Regions from separate parts of the Paenibacillus sp. Z6-24 genome, predicted to be linked through region 2. Evidence: riboswitches for the same ligand, from Rfam matches in the RefSeq annotation. Region 2 holds a riboswitch; the other holds the start of a gene.
What was found. A riboswitch is a leader RNA that binds a small molecule or an ion and turns the genes downstream of it on or off. The one in region 2 is predicted to bind FMN.
Positions count from the first base shown of each region.

Region 1: linked by a shared signal. The riboswitch ahead of ribD (bifunctional diaminohydroxyphosphoribosylaminopyrimidine deaminase/5-amino-6-(5-phosphoribosylamino)uracil reductase RibD) and the one ahead of M1D61_RS15490 (DMT family transporter) in region 2 are both predicted to bind FMN.

Region 1 covers NZ_CP096398.1:1,934,131-1,941,721, reverse strand. Annotated here, with positions in the region: gene M1D61_RS08545 (segregation and condensation protein A) at 1-179, opposite strand, end outside; gene ribH (6,7-dimethyl-8-ribityllumazine synthase) at 401-868, opposite strand; partial or broken gene ribB (3,4-dihydroxy-2-butanone-4-phosphate synthase) at 1,184-1,801, opposite strand; gene ribE (riboflavin synthase) at 1,859-2,530, opposite strand; gene ribD (bifunctional diaminohydroxyphosphoribosylaminopyrimidine deaminase/5-amino-6-(5-phosphoribosylamino)uracil reductase RibD) at 2,580-3,683, opposite strand; FMN riboswitch at 4,179-4,373, opposite strand; gene M1D61_RS08520 (amidohydrolase) at 4,713-6,314, opposite strand; gene M1D61_RS08515 (choice-of-anchor I domain-containing protein) at 6,723-7,591, shown strand, end outside.
Region 2 covers NZ_CP096398.1:3,572,762-3,580,352, reverse strand. Annotated here, with positions in the region: gene M1D61_RS15515 (ABC transporter permease) at 1-1,211, shown strand, start outside; gene M1D61_RS15510 (MBL fold metallo-hydrolase) at 1,211-2,536, shown strand; gene M1D61_RS15505 (hypothetical protein) at 2,882-3,694, shown strand; gene M1D61_RS15500 (carbonic anhydrase) at 3,880-4,707, opposite strand; gene M1D61_RS15495 (hypothetical protein) at 5,109-5,402, opposite strand; FMN riboswitch at 5,844-5,996, shown strand; gene M1D61_RS15490 (DMT family transporter) at 6,135-7,115, shown strand; gene M1D61_RS15485 (family 43 glycosylhydrolase) at 7,259-7,591, opposite strand, start outside.

The DNA.
Region 1 (7,591 bases), 1.6 Mb from region 2:
ACGAGAAACTCGCTCGTTACTTCGAGCTCAAGTTCCTTCATGCTATGAAGATACTCCAGATACTGTTCCGTGATTTCACTGATCGGAATATTCTGGATGTCAATTTCCGATTCGTCAATTAAATGAAGCAGCAAATCGAGCGGCCCTTCAAACGTTTCCAGTTTGTACAGTACAGTCACAGGCACACTCCTTTAATGGGATTCATTCGATGCGGCCCTGTTCTCCGGAAATGCATAACGCACATCTCCTCTATATTCAGGCAGTCGCAGCATCGACAAGCTTAACATACAAACCTTATTTTATCCTTAATGCATAGCTATGACCATACATATTCAGCAAAAAAGAGGCTCATTCCTTTTCAGGATAGCCTCTTTTCGGGAAAATCGCTACTATTCAGTAATTATTTCATCTGTCTGGTCAGATTCGCCATTTCAATTGCTGCATTTGCGGAATCCCAGCCTTTGTTGCCTGCTTTGGTACCAGCACGTTCAATGGCCTGCTCGATATTTTCGGTGGTTACCACGCCGAAGATGACCGGTACGCCTGTTTTCAGATTGATGGCGGATACGCCTTTGGCGACTTCGTTGCATACATAGTCATAATGACTGGTTGATCCGCGGATCACGGTGCCGAGTGTGATAACGGCATCATATTTGCCGGATTCAGCCATTTTCTGGGCGATCAGCGGAATTTCAAACGCTCCGGGTACCCAGGCGACGTCGATATTGTCCTGCGGTGTGCCGTGACGCTGGAGAGCGTCGAGTGCGCCGCTGAGCAGCTTGTTGGTGATGAACTCATTAAAACGTGCAACAACGATTCCGAATTTCAGATCCTGCGAGACTAAGTGTCCTTCAAAAATGTTAGCCATGGTTAGTTTCCTCATTTCAAGTAGGGTTAGTGGGGAGGCGGACAGCTGTTCCTGTGATGGGTCCGCTCGGGGAAAGATCAGCTGTCTGCCTCCCGAAAAAAGATGGTCGGATAGTAAGGCGGGCAAGGGCGCTGCGCTGCTTGCCTGGGGTTGCTGGTGGTGCTGGTTAGGTGATAGAAGTGATGCTTAGCTTGGTTCTGGGATGATGGTTTGGTGGTGCTCGTGGGATAGGATGACTGGAGTGACATGTTGGTATCTATCCCTGGAAAATACATTTTTTGCTTAAGTTGCCGGGTTGCTTGGGGTGGAGCTGGTTTTGGTTTGTAGATAGATGATCAGGGCTTGGATGCTAATGAGCTGCAGGTTGTGTTTGGTGGCGATGGTCCGCAGTTGGTCCAGGCGGGCCATGGTGCCGTCTTCGTTCATGATTTCGCAGATAACGCCTGCGGGATAAGCTCCACAGAGGCGGGCCAGGTCGATGGCGGCTTCCGTATGGCCGGGTCGGGACAGGACGCCGCCGGGATTGGCAATCAACGGGAACATGTGGCCCGGGCGGCGGAAATGTTCAGGGCCGGCTGATGGATCGGTAATCGCCCGTGCGGTCATGGAGCGCTCGTGGGCAGAGATGCCTGTCGATGTGCTCATATGGTCGACCGATACGGTAAAGGCGGTGCCGTGGTAATCCGTATTCTGGGATACCATCGGCTGCAATTGCAGCTGTTCGGCGCGTTCTGCCGTGATCGGCAGGCAGACGAGACCGCGTCCTTCGGTAACCATAAAGTTGATTACCTGCGGAGTGGCATGATCGGCGAGCGCTATAAAGTCGCCTTCATTTTCCCGGTCTTCATCATCCACGACGATGATAACTTTACCCTGCTGCAAATCGTGTAATGCTTCCTCAATCCGGTGCAAACCGGAAGGTTCGTTATCCATGGTAGGTCCCTCCTTGGTATAATAATGGGCTGCTGGCGAAAATGCTCCAATGATGCATTACATATATCCGTTTTCCTGCAAAAAATTGGCGGTCAGTACCGATTGGTGATTGGATTGTGCATCATTTGGTGAAGCGGAGCGGTACTGCAGCATATGCTCTACATACTTGCCGAGTACATCACATTCCAGATTTACGGTATCTCCAGGCTTACGGTGGGCAAGCACCGTTTCCTTGAGCGTATGCGGAATGATCGAGATGGTGAAGCTATCGTTCATGACTGCCACCACGGTTAGGCTAATGCCGTCGACAGCGATAGAGCCTTTGGGAATAATATAGCGGAACAGGGAAGTATCCTGCGGCTTGATCCGGAAAACGACCGCATTCTGGTTATGCTCCACCTGCTCGATGACAGCTGTTCCGTCGACATGACCCTGCACAATATGACCGCCGAATCGGCCATTGGCCGCCATCGCCCGTTCCAGGTTAATCGGGCTGCCGGAGTGAAGGTCCTTGAGACTGGACAGACGGTGGGTCTCCGGCATGACATCCACAGTGAACAGCGAACCCGCAATCGAGGTGACCGTCAGACAGACACCATTGCACGATACACTGTCACCGATCGCCAGACCGGGCATAATGCGGGAAGCAGTAATACCGAGGACCATCGTCTCGCCGCGGCGTTCGCTGCGCTTCAGGGTGCCGATTTCTTCAATCAATCCGGTAAACATGGGCTTCCTCCTTTGGTTCAGGATATGCTGAATATTGATTTTTTTACTTTTACAGATGATGGTAGACTGCACGACCACTGATACAGACGTTGTCGCCTAGCTGCCGCACTTCCATCTGATCCAGCGTCACCGCCTGATTCATCTTCTCGAATCCGTCCAAGGTAAAGGTAGACATTCCGCCGCCAATCAGCTTGGGAGCGAAGAAGAGCGTCACGCGATCGACCAGACCGGCTTCGAGCATCGCTCCGTTCAGCCGGCCGCCTCCTTCGAGCAAAATGGAGGATAGCTCCTGCTCACCCAGTGTACGCATCGCCAGCGGCAGATCCACCTGTGGTCCATCGCCGCAGATCAGTATACGTACACCCTTTTGCTGCTCCAGCTGCCGGATTCGATCAGGGTCAGTCTGTGACGTTGTAATAATGATCGTATCGGCTTCTTCCGTATTCAGCAGCCGGGCTCCATCCGGAATACTCAGTCTGGAGTCAATTACGATCCGTACCGGATGGATACCGGGCACGGCGGTACGGGTCGTCAGTTCAGGATCATCTGCCAGTACCGTTCCGATACCGACCATAATGCCCTGGTGACGGTGACGCATCCCATGGACACGTTCGCGGGCATCACCATTGGAGATCCATTTGCTGTCGCCTGTGCGTGAAGCGAGACGTCCATCGAGCGTACTGGCGGTCTTGAGCGTAACGAATGGCATCCTGGTCGTGATGTATTTGTTAAATGTCTCGTTCAGCCGCTCCGAACGCTCCGCCAGTACACCGGTAACGACTTCTATACCATGACTGCGCAGCCGCTTGATGCCGGAACCGGCAACCTGCGGGTTCGGATCTACGGCGGCAACGACGACACGCTTGACCTTTTCCTGGATCAGACGGTCGCTGCATGGTGGGGTCTTGCCATAGTGGCTGCACGGTTCAAGCGTCACATAAGCGGTCGCTCCCTCCGCTTCGGTGCCAGCCATATTGAGCGCATGAACTTCCGCATGACCGGTACCTCGCTTGAGATGGGCACCCATGCCGACAATCCGTCCGTCCTTGACAACGACACAGCCGACCACCGGGTTAATATCCGTCTGCCCCTGAGCTCTCTCTGCCATATCCAGTGCAAGTGACATATAAAATTCATCGTTTAATACGTTCATATTCAAGGCTCCTTTGGGTGAGTGGCGTTTCGTATTAGGTCAGCTGCTGTCCAGCACGAAACACACATAGTTACTATTAATAATATAGTAACAAAAATATATCTTTCTAACAATCTCACCTGATGCATATACAAAAAGCCCCGCGACTCGGTATATAACCGGGTCAACGGGGCTGTGTATCAGACAGGAAATCAGAATTGTCATTTATGGGTTCCGGCAGACAGGGTCGTCAAAAAACCTTGGATCTGCGAAATGGCCTTCAGCTGTACAACGTACGACAGACCGATACGGCAAATACACGCAAACCTTTAAAAAGGTCTCGACTCTCCTGTGCATTATGGACATAACTCATACGGTTGTACAGCTGCAAGATAATCTTACAGCTCGCTCTCTGGTATAACATGACATACGAAAAATGCCTGCCAGAAATAAACCGATGACTATATGTGAATTAAATGACAACTCTAGTACGACCGTTATGATAACGGTGGTACCGTTTCTCCTCTCCCATCCAGACTATACTGTCGGCTCCGGATTCTCACCAGATCCACCGCATCCGGCCAGCAGGCACAGATAACGGGTCACGGACTTAGAGCTTCGTATTCAGCAGCAGGCTCCATGAATGGAGTCGCATCCAAATATTGTCTCAACACCGCCGGTGGGGAATTTCGCCCCGCCCCGAGGATAAAATATTATCGAATTTTATGGTCACTTCTCACGTCTGCAGTTGTTTGCAGCGTGCTGGTGAAATCATACCATTTTACTTGGTGAAAATCAAGAAAGTACATTTTGATGTGACGATTTTTACTTCATCCACTCCAGAAAGGAATAAAGGCACATCCTCCGGTTAAGCCTGGATATCTTTTGTTGTAATGGGTAAATGAAGATCTCCAGGCTTAAAGCAGTAAGATATTTTGCTCCGCAAAAATCACTTCTTATCTTGAACCTCCCGTTTCAAAGGAATTGGCGGGCTTTTATTTATGTTCATTTTGTATCAATTGCGTATATTAACCGGGAACAGCTCTTGTACTACGCACGGTAGCCAATTTCACCGTTTACGACAGTCATGCGCACCTGTGCTTGCAGCAGGGTGTCGGCTCCTTGGTAGATATCGCGGTCCAGGGCGGTGAAGTCGGCGGCTTTGCCGATCTGGATGGAGCCGCGCTGGTTTTGTTCGGCGACTGCGGCGGCGCTGCCGGTTGTAAACAGCTGTACGGCCTCATGGATGCTCAGTCGTTCTTCGGGCAGATAGCCTTCAGCGGGTTCCATCATATCGGGTCTGCGCCGGGTGACAGCGGCGTGCAGGCCGAGCAGTGGGTTCAACGGTTCGATAGGGGCATCACTGCCTCCGGCGCAGACGACGCCGGCGGTGAGCATCTTTTTCCAGGCGTACAGATACTCTGTACGTTCCAAGCCTACCCGGTCCATTACCCATGGGAAATCACTGGCAACGAATCTTGGCTGAATATCGGCGATCATTTGCAGCCGGGTCATTCGCTCCAGCAGGGAAGCGTCCAGTACCTGGGCATGGATAAAGCGGTCCGGCAGATGGCTGATACCCTGCAGCGGATAGGCTTCCATGGCGGACAGCGTCATATCTGCTGCACCGTCTCCGATCGCATGAACCGCAATTGGGAATCCGAGGCGCCGCGCATAGGCGGTAATCTCGTTCAGTCGCTCCTGTGGATGAATCGCCATGCCTTTGGTCGCCGGTGCATCGCTGTAAGGCTGCTGCAGCAGCGCAGTCCGGCCGCCGATCGCTCCATCCGAGAAAATCTTGGCTGCGCCGATCCGCATCCATTCGTCGCCATCTCCGGCACGCAGTCCCAGCGCTTCGGCTTCCTGCAGATGCGTATAATAAATTAGCTGATGGCTGCGGAAATGCAGCCCCTCTTCGCGCAGCTCCCGGTAAATCCGCAGCATATTGTCGATACTGCCGAGAAAGCGCAAATCTTCGGTATGTGCGCCGGTCAGTCCGAGCCGCAGTCCATCTTCACAAGCGCGGCGAATCGCATTTTTGCGGGTGATGTAATCGGGTTCCGGCTGTACGGCGGTAAAAGCCATATTGGCTTCCTCATACACCCAGCCGTTCAGTTCGCCCGCTTCGTCGCGCCCGTAAGCGCCGGATGGAGGATCAGGGGTGGCTGCCGTTACACCGGCACGACGGAACGCTTCACTGTTCGCCAGATACGCATGAAAACAGGTCCGGGTCAGATAGACCGGATGATCGGTCGTGATCTCATCCAGCTCCCGGCGCAGCGGCGGCACAGCTGGAGTGAAGGCATTTTCATTCCAGTTCAGGCCCAGAATCCATTCACCGGCAGGCGTAATACGGACCCGTTCGCGGATCATATGCAGCATCTCTTCCCTGGATCGCACATCGGAAAAGTCCAGCATGGACAGCTTCATTCCATGCATCGACAAATGCATATGCGAATCGACCAGTCCAGGCAGCACAGCTGCGCCTTCCCAATCTACGGTATTGTACTGTGAACCTGTCAGCTGCAGCTGCAGCTCACGGGTGCTTCCTATGGCCCGGATCATTCCATCCTCGGTATAGATTGCATCCGCCCCGGCAGGCAGACCGGTATGCGGGTTGAAGCGGCCATTTACAAATAAGGTTCCCGGCATATGTATTCTCCTTATCACGGATATATGTCCGCGTATGATGTAGTGTGATACCCTGTCATTTTAGCATAATCCAAGTTTTACAAACCAGCTGATTTGCTTTAACGCTGGAGATATGGTTGGTTGCTAGACTGCTTACAGTGAAAGTTTTGTGCACCTTCAGATGTATGATTGTACGGATGAAATGTTGCAGCATATATTTTTTGACATCGCTTGTTTTAATATTATGTGTTGTTAGCATCAATCACTACGGAAAGGAATAAGGGCACGTCCTCCAGGCTTAAAAATCGTCCTTTGCCCTTATTTCCTTTCTTTCGTTCCGTGCGGATACAACATTTGTACGTGCTTTGTTTATATATGCATATCCATTTTGTATGCTGTACTCATTATAAATAAAAGGGGCGTTTGTTGATGATTCAGGGAAAAGGTATACATAGCAAGAAACTGGCAAAGCGTCTGGCTTTGCTGACGACGGTGGCAGTACTTGGAGGCAGTCTGGTGAGCGGTGGGCATTTGGCGGCTGCGGCCAAGGCGGATATTTCGCTGCGTACTACGGTGCAGAATATGCAGGGCAAGATTAGCTGGAATGGGGCTTCCCAGAAAGCGGTCGTGACCGCTGGGGGTGTCACGCTCTCCCTTCGTTCGGGCAGTACGATGGCTATGCTCGCAGGCAAGGCGATTCGACTGGATCAGGCACCGGTATTCCGTAATGGCACGCTGTATGTGTCAGAGCACACGACCGGGCAGCTGCAGCAGGCTGTGCTGGCCAAGCAGAATCAGACAGGCTATACGCTGGCTGCTTCTTTTCAGATGCCTTTGGACAAAGCCGAGATCGCTTCTTCCACACCGGATGGCAAGCGTCTGGTCGTGACCGAAGCGGATGAAGGCAGCATTACAATTCTGGATATCGCCAATATCCATCAGACTAAAGTCGCCAAAACGGTCAGCTTCCATTCTCTTTCTGCCAAAGCCGAAGTCACCAGTGTAGCGGTAATGCCAGATGGCAAATATGCGCTGGCTGTCATTCGTACCGGTGACAACAAAAATGAAGCCAACCCAGGCATACTCGCAGTCGTGGATCTGGCCAGCTACAAGATAGCCAAAACATATCCGCTTGGTATTGGACCCGATTCGATCGCTATTTCCAAAGATGGCACCTATGCGGTCATTGCGATTGAAGATGAAGAGTTGGACCCGGCTACGGAAGAATTCGATTATCCAAATGCTAAGCGTCCCGGCAGCATTACAATTGTCCAGTTCAACCAGGCCAATGCGCTGGA
Region 2 (7,591 bases):
CGTTCCTGTATCTGATTCTGCGCAATACGCTGCTGCAGATCAGCGGCAGTATGGAAGAAGCGGCTACCGTGCATGGAGGTTCGCCGGGTTACCGGTTCCGCCGCATCATTTTGCCGCTGCTGTTGTCCAGCTATGCCATGGGCGTGCTGCTGATTTTTGTCAAAACGATTGCCGAATTCGGTACACCCGCTACATTCGGACGCCGGATCGGTTACTATGTCATGACTTCGGAGATTCACAAATACATTTCCAGCTGGCCGATCGATTTTGGTAAAGCGACTGCACTGGCTTCCCTGCTGCTGAGTGCCTGTCTGGTCATGTGGTACATACAGAGCATACTGAGCAGCCGGTATTCCTACCGGTTAACCGGAGGCAAAGGCTCCCGCCAAAAAGGCTATACCCTGACCGGATGGAGAGGATGGCTGAGCGGGTTGTATATTGCCCTGCTGCTGATCGTCTCGATCGGTATTCCCTATTTTTCGGTGATTACCGCTTCGCTGCTGAAGCTGCGCGGTGCAGGCATCGCCGCCGGCAACTGGACGTTCAAGCATTACGCCGAGCTGCTGCAGCCGGGTTCGGACAGCATGGAAGCACTGCTGAACAGCTTCACCCTTTCGCTGGCCGCTTCGACGATTGCTGTCGTACTCGGTACCTTCTTTGCCTTAAAGGTAGACCGAGGACAGCGGGTATCACAGAAATGGATCGATCTGTTCAGCCTGATGCCCAATACGGTGCCGGGTATCGTGATTGTGGTCGGTCTGATCCTATTCTGGAATTCACCCTGGATGCCGGTACCGCTGTACAATTCCTATGGCATGGTCGTGCTGACGTATGTGATTCTGTTCCTTCCATATACGGTTCAGTATGTCAAAGCCAACTACGGACAGATTGATTCGATTCTGCTGCAGGCAGGAGCGATGTCCGGAGGCAGACCATTATATGTATTCCGGCGGATTCTGCTGCCGCTGCTGATCCCCGGCATTATCGCCGGCTGGATGATGACATTTACCATTTCCAATCGTGAGCTGGTCGCTTCCCTATTGATTCTCCCGCCGTCGATGCAGACGTCAGCCACGTATATTTTCGCCCAGTTTGAACAAGGGGCGGTATCCATGGGGATGGCGATGGCTGTCGTCTCTGTCGGCATTACTACCGTACTGCTGCTCATTCTGAATGTCCTGTCTTCGACACGCGGAGGGCGGCAGGCCTGATGGAACTGACAGTACTCGGCGGTGCGGGAGAACATGGCAGATCGAGTTATCTGCTGACACACGAGCAGCAGCATCTGCTGCTGGATTATGGTGTCAAAAAGGAAGGCGGCGGTATCTATCCGCTGATGGATCATATGGAGGAGTGGATTGGTGGACTGCAGGCCGTATTTCTGTCCCATGCGCATGAAGATCACTGTATTGCGCTGCCTGTGCTGTATCGACATGGCTACAAGGGAGACGTATGGACGACCAGAGCGACGGTCAACCAGCTGCCGGTTTATTTTGAAGCCTGGAAAAGATACACCGATAAATGTGCGGCTCCGCGTCCCTATGATGATCAGGACGAGCAGCGTATCCGGTATCGCTATCTGGAGGATATTATTCCGGCCGGACGCTGGGGTACGCTGCTGCCCGGTCTCGACGTATGCTGGGGACGATCCGGACACCTGCCGGGTTCCATCTGGATTGCCCTGTCGTGGAAAGGAAAGCGGATCTTTTTCTCCGGCGATTATACGAGTGAATCGCAGCTGCTGGATGCCGATCGTCCCATGCATCAGGCTCGCAGATTATCCGGAACTCCGTCTGTTCAGGGCATTTTACCGGATCTGGATCTGGCGATTATGGATGCGGCGTATGGAGCCGATCCTGAGCTGCAGCTGAACAAGCTCGCTCAATTAAAAGCGCATATGGATGCAGCCTTAAGCCAGGGAGGTTCGGTATTGCTGCCTGTTCCTCTCTATGGAAGAGGACAGGAGCTGATGCTGTGGGCAAGCGAGCAGTATCCGGATATACCGGTGCTGGTGGAATCGGTCCTGCTGAAAGGCATTGAGCTGTTCGCAGATTACAGCGGCTGGCTGCATCAGGATGCACTGGCCCGGATGGAGCGGGCACTCCATTATCCGAATCTGCACCGGATCGGCAGCGATGAATCGCCCGCTGATCTGTATGAGCATTACGGTCGGGCCATTGTGCTTGTCACGGACGGGATGATGCAGTCATCGATCGCCCGGCAGCATTATGACTGGCTCGCGGATGAGGAGCGCAACACCGTTATTCTGACCGGCCATCTGGCTGCAGGTTCCTTTGGCCGTCGGATGCTGGAGCAGTACAGGATGAACCAGAGCGGCTGCGCTGTACATTATGTACGGTACAAAGTCCATCAGGGACTGCCGGATGTACGCCAGATGCTGAGTGATCTGAATGATCCGCCCACCGTGCTTGTCCATGCGCCCAAGCCGAAAACGGACAGTCTGGCGCTGCGACTGCAGCAGGAAGGATTCCGGCATATCCATTCGCTGACCCCATCGGCCAAGCTAAGCATTTGAATACAGATGCAGTGCAAAGAGAAGAGAAAAGAGAGAGAACCGGAATGGTGCATCAGCGCCGTTTCGGTATTTTTTTGATCTCGTGTTGCTACCTGCAGCTATAAGGATATTCGCCGTAGAATGATAGACCGGTATTGAATAATTGATGGCTGGCATATAGAGATTATGTGGATAATTAATCATTTGGCATAGAAATAATGAATTCCCTTTAATCTGCAACCGCTACAATGAATTTGCAGGGCATGTGCTGCACCAATCCATGGACAAGGGGAGAAGAACAACGTGAACAATAATGGGGTACAGGGCTGGAAAAAGACGGTTGCAATATGGGTAAGCAGTACGGTAATGGCAGGCTCATTCATGATGGTACAGCCTTCAGCTCCGGTTGAAGCGGCAGCCAATATGACACCGGGTTATGAAGTGAAATTTGTATTGAATCAGAACGTACTGGACCCTGATTCCACACCGGACGCGGAACTGAGCAGTGCATTTGGACTGCCGGGCAGCGGCCAAAAGATCGCAGTGGAATACTTTGATACGGATGGACAGAACCTGAATGAACAGGGCTGGAATGTACGCCTCCGCAAAAAAGAAGACAAAAAGAATTATGAAATCACATACAAAAAGCGCTATGCCGTTACCAACGGAGACATTAACGCTGCGCTGACTCTTGCCAATAAGGAAGGCTTTGACGCTGGTGATACCAATTATGAAGCCGAGATCGATTGGAGTTATGGCAAGCAGACGCTGAGCCTGTCCAATGACAAGGATGTCAAAACATCCGACACCAAAGCGACACTGCCTTCGGAATCCAAAGCACTGGATATGATCTTGGACAAACTGCCCGGCAAACTGGATGACTGGAACGGTCAGTCTCACTGGGGCAAGCATCAGCTGGAAGATTCCCGCGCTTATGGCCCGGTAATGGCCAGCAAATATAAAGGCACCTGGAATGGCATCGAAGTTGATGTGGAAGTATGGCCGATCCGCACTGCAGATGGTTCCAGCACAGAGCCAATCGTTGAAATCTCCTTCAAAGCGGATGAGTATGCTGATGCAGCAGCCAACCGCCAGAAACTGATGGCTTACCTGAATCAGGAAGGCTGGCTCGTACCGCAGGATTCACTCAAGACTCAGCTTGTCCTGGAGCGTTACTGATCAATAGCAATTACTCGTAGTCGATGATTACTGACATTACAGCAATCTGTACTACTGCTAATAGGCTTCAACCGGTCCATAATGGATTCATATCTAATTGGACATGGATAGATGTGGAAAAGCAGGCAAGAATCCCTGAACAGGGGATCCTGCCTGCTTTTTTGTTCATATAATCGCATATTTTCCTACTGCTCGGTATACAGTTCCCGGGAACCGATAGATTGCACCGGCCGATGATTGTCCGGGAAGATGGTGGCAAAACGCTGAATCTGTTCGGCAGACAGCTCAATCGGCTGCTCCAGCACGGTCCAGCTCACATGCTCGGTGCAGGGAGGCGTGGTCAGTGAGCCGGTGTAATGAACGGCATGACGATCCTCTGGCAGCAGCTTGGACAGCTGAATCGGGTCAGCCAAAGCAACTTCCTGCTCGCTCTCATGATCCGGCAGATGACTCCACAGCTGGTCAAAGGCATGGTTATCGCTGCCCGGATGAATGAGGATGCCGAGTACGGCACTTTGTCCGTCTGCGCTTTTATGAACAAGATGCAGTTCCATTTCGGCGTTTTTGCCATCGATCTGATGCTCGCTCGGATGATGGAAATGGAATTGGGCCAACGTATATTTCCGGCCTTCAATCATAATATAGTTATCCTTGTTCTGCACATTGACCTGAATCGTATGTCCGTTATTAATGACGGTCACCGGGGTGGTGCTGTAGTGGATATCGACCGGATGCACGGTGGCGGAAGGCACCAGCCGGGCGTGTTCGATATCAATCGGGGACTGCTCTTGACCGGTACGGCAGGCGGAGAATCCGGTCTCCAGTTCAGCCCAGTGAGCAGGTCCATGCTCCTGATCATACGACCAGTGGGCTGCCGGTGCTGCTGTGGTGGAATCAGCCGTCTGACCAGCAGACTTGGCAGGTATGGATGCAGGAGCATGATTGGCCTGTCCACAGCCTGCAAGCAGCAGCATAGCAGCGGATAAAGCAGTAAATTGCCATGTTCGGTTCATTGTAATCCTTCTTTCAGTTAAAATAGTGACTATTACATTGTAAAATAATACATATTATGTATCAAATGAGAACGATCACATTTTAGCTTACAGATGTAAGTGATACCAATGTATTCAGTACACAAGGAGGAATTTGGTTGTGAAAATAGTATTACGTTCAGCAGAGATATATGACTATCCGCAGCTACTGGAGCTGATGATTCAGCTTCACCAACTGCATTCAACTGCACGCCCGGATATTTAACGAGCAAGCACTGGCTTTTTATGAGCGGCTGGAGATGAAGCCGTGCAGTATGCGGATGGAATATGAAATAAAATAGATAGAATTACCGGATAGAACCGGAATATGGCATAAAAAAGAAGCTCCTCTGCGAAAGGAGCTTCTTTTTGGTGCTTACGGATTAGTAACCGGAGCCTGTAGATGAATTGATCGCACTCATGAATGCTGCACCAAAAATGACAATGAGCAGTACATACAGCACGATAAAGATACCGATCCATACCAGCGTAGCTTTGGCATAGTTGGCTTTGGATGGGTTGGTGCTACCGCTGAAGCCCCATACAAACAGCATAACGATGTTTACAATTGGAATAGCCATCAGCAGAATAGTGATCATCCAGTCTTTGAAACTTACTACTCCCGTGTTATATCCTGGTTGACCCTGTGGATAGTTGTCTTGTTGCAAATTACTCATGATAAATACCCCTCTCAAATATGTATGTTTTGAAATAAATAATGGAACGTTTTCCATTATACAAGTTGTTACCTGAATCTGACAAGTAAGTAACATTAAAATTTCGATATTTATTTCACAAATTTATGAAATTAATCAGAAAAAAATGGGTGATTTATCATAAAAAATGATCTATTCTTGTTGGTTATCCTATTTTGCTTCATCGTGTTCTCTCTCTCATTGCCTAACGATTCTTTACAAAATGAAAAGGGTAAGCGATACTATAACTAAGTTTGTGGATCGGAATTAAAAGAAAAAAACTGTCAGCTGCACAACCTGTATAAAAACTATTGCAAGTTACTAAAAGTATCTTTATAATGAGACATATTGAGAGAATAATTCATGGAAATTTCAAAGTGAGTTTTCATGGTTAATAAGAGTAATCATAATTACTAATCGAATAGAGATCTTCGGGGTAAGGTGAAATTCCTGACCGGCGGTGAATGCTGACTTTAGTCAGCAGCAGCCCGCGACTCACTGCTGTGTTACACAGCAGCTGACTGATCTGGTGTAAATCCAGAGCCGACGGTAAAGTCCGGATGGGAGAAGATCAATGAATAGGCTTATGCCGGTTTATTTACTCATGCCGCATACGTTTATTTGATCAAGCCCCCGACTGTCGAATTCTCGATATCGGGGCTTTCCGCATTAAGATCTCCTATTCAAATTCTAATCATACGAGGAGTTTGAATTATGGAAAATGCCAACGCACGTATTCAATCTGCATCAACTGCCAAACAACGTCATATTAAAAGCGGGTTCTGGCTTGTCTTTATTGGAGCAGCCCTGTGGGGCATTGATCCCCTGTTCCGTATTATTTTACTGGATTCCTTTACATCTACCCAGATCGTGCTGCTGGAGCATCTGGTGGCGCTGCTGTTCGCCGCACCCATCCTGTGGATCAATCGACATGAGCTGCGCGGCCTGAAATGGCAGCATGTCGGTGCACTGCTGTTCCTGTCATGGGGCGGCTCGGCGCTGGCGACGGTTCTGTTCACGATGGGACTGGCACATGGGGATCTCAACGCCGTACTGCTGCTGCAAAAGCTGCAGCCGATCTTTGCCATCGTATTGGCCCGTCTGCTGCTCAAGGAAATGCTGCCGCGAGGATTTGGCTGGCTGTTCGTGCTGGCGCTGGGCGGTACGTATCTGCTTACCTTCGGCTTTACGATCCCGATTGGCCATATGGGTGACTTTGCCCAGGTCGGTTCCTTGCTGGCATTGGGCGCGGCTGCACTATGGGGCGGTTCCACCGTTATGGGACGTCTGATGGTCGGTAAAATGAAATACGAAACCGTTACTTCGCTGCGGTTCATTCTGGCGATCCCGCTGCTGCTGTTCATGACGCTGAACGAAAATGCTGCCTGGAGCCTGCCGGCCGGTGCGATTCCGGTGACACTGGTCGTCGTTAATCTGCTTGGTCAGGCGCTGCTGCCCGGTCTGCTCAGTCTGCTCATGTATTACAAAGGGCTGTCCACCACTAAAGCTTCGGTCGCTACACTGGCCGAGCTGAGCTTCCCGATGGTGGGTGTATTGATCAACTGGATCGTCTATCAGCAGCTTGTCACCTGGTCCCAGCTGCTCGGATTCCTGCTCATCTGGGGTGTACTGTTCGTCATCTCCAGACAGCAGCAGCCTTCGGAAGCGAAAAATTCCGTGCCTATGGCTTCTTGATTGGAAAGCTGCCCCATACGAATACTCTGATTTTTAGATGAAGTACGAATAATTGTGATCACCATGCAAAAAGCTCCTGCCTATTCACTGATCCGCATAACGGATAGTGGATGGCCAGGAGCTTTTTTTGTTACACAGATCGCTTATTTGCGGCTGTCGACCGGTACGATATCAAAGAAATCGATCTCGCCGTAGCCGTCTCCTTTGGAGAAGCGGATCGTATGCTTGCCGCGATCCAGTTCCAGCAGCTGGGTGGAGAGTCCCCAGTTTTCCCAGCCTTTATTGGTAATATAAAAAGGCGTCGGTGCAGCGCCATCCACGGACAGCATCAGTGTGGACCAGTCCATTCCTGTCGTACCGTTGGCGGTACGGGCAGAGAGAATATATTTACCGTCTGCCGGAATTTTGATCGTGTATTCGGCGTAGCTGTCCGGAAGATCGATATGTCCGGCTTTGAAGCCTTTAGAGCCATTTTC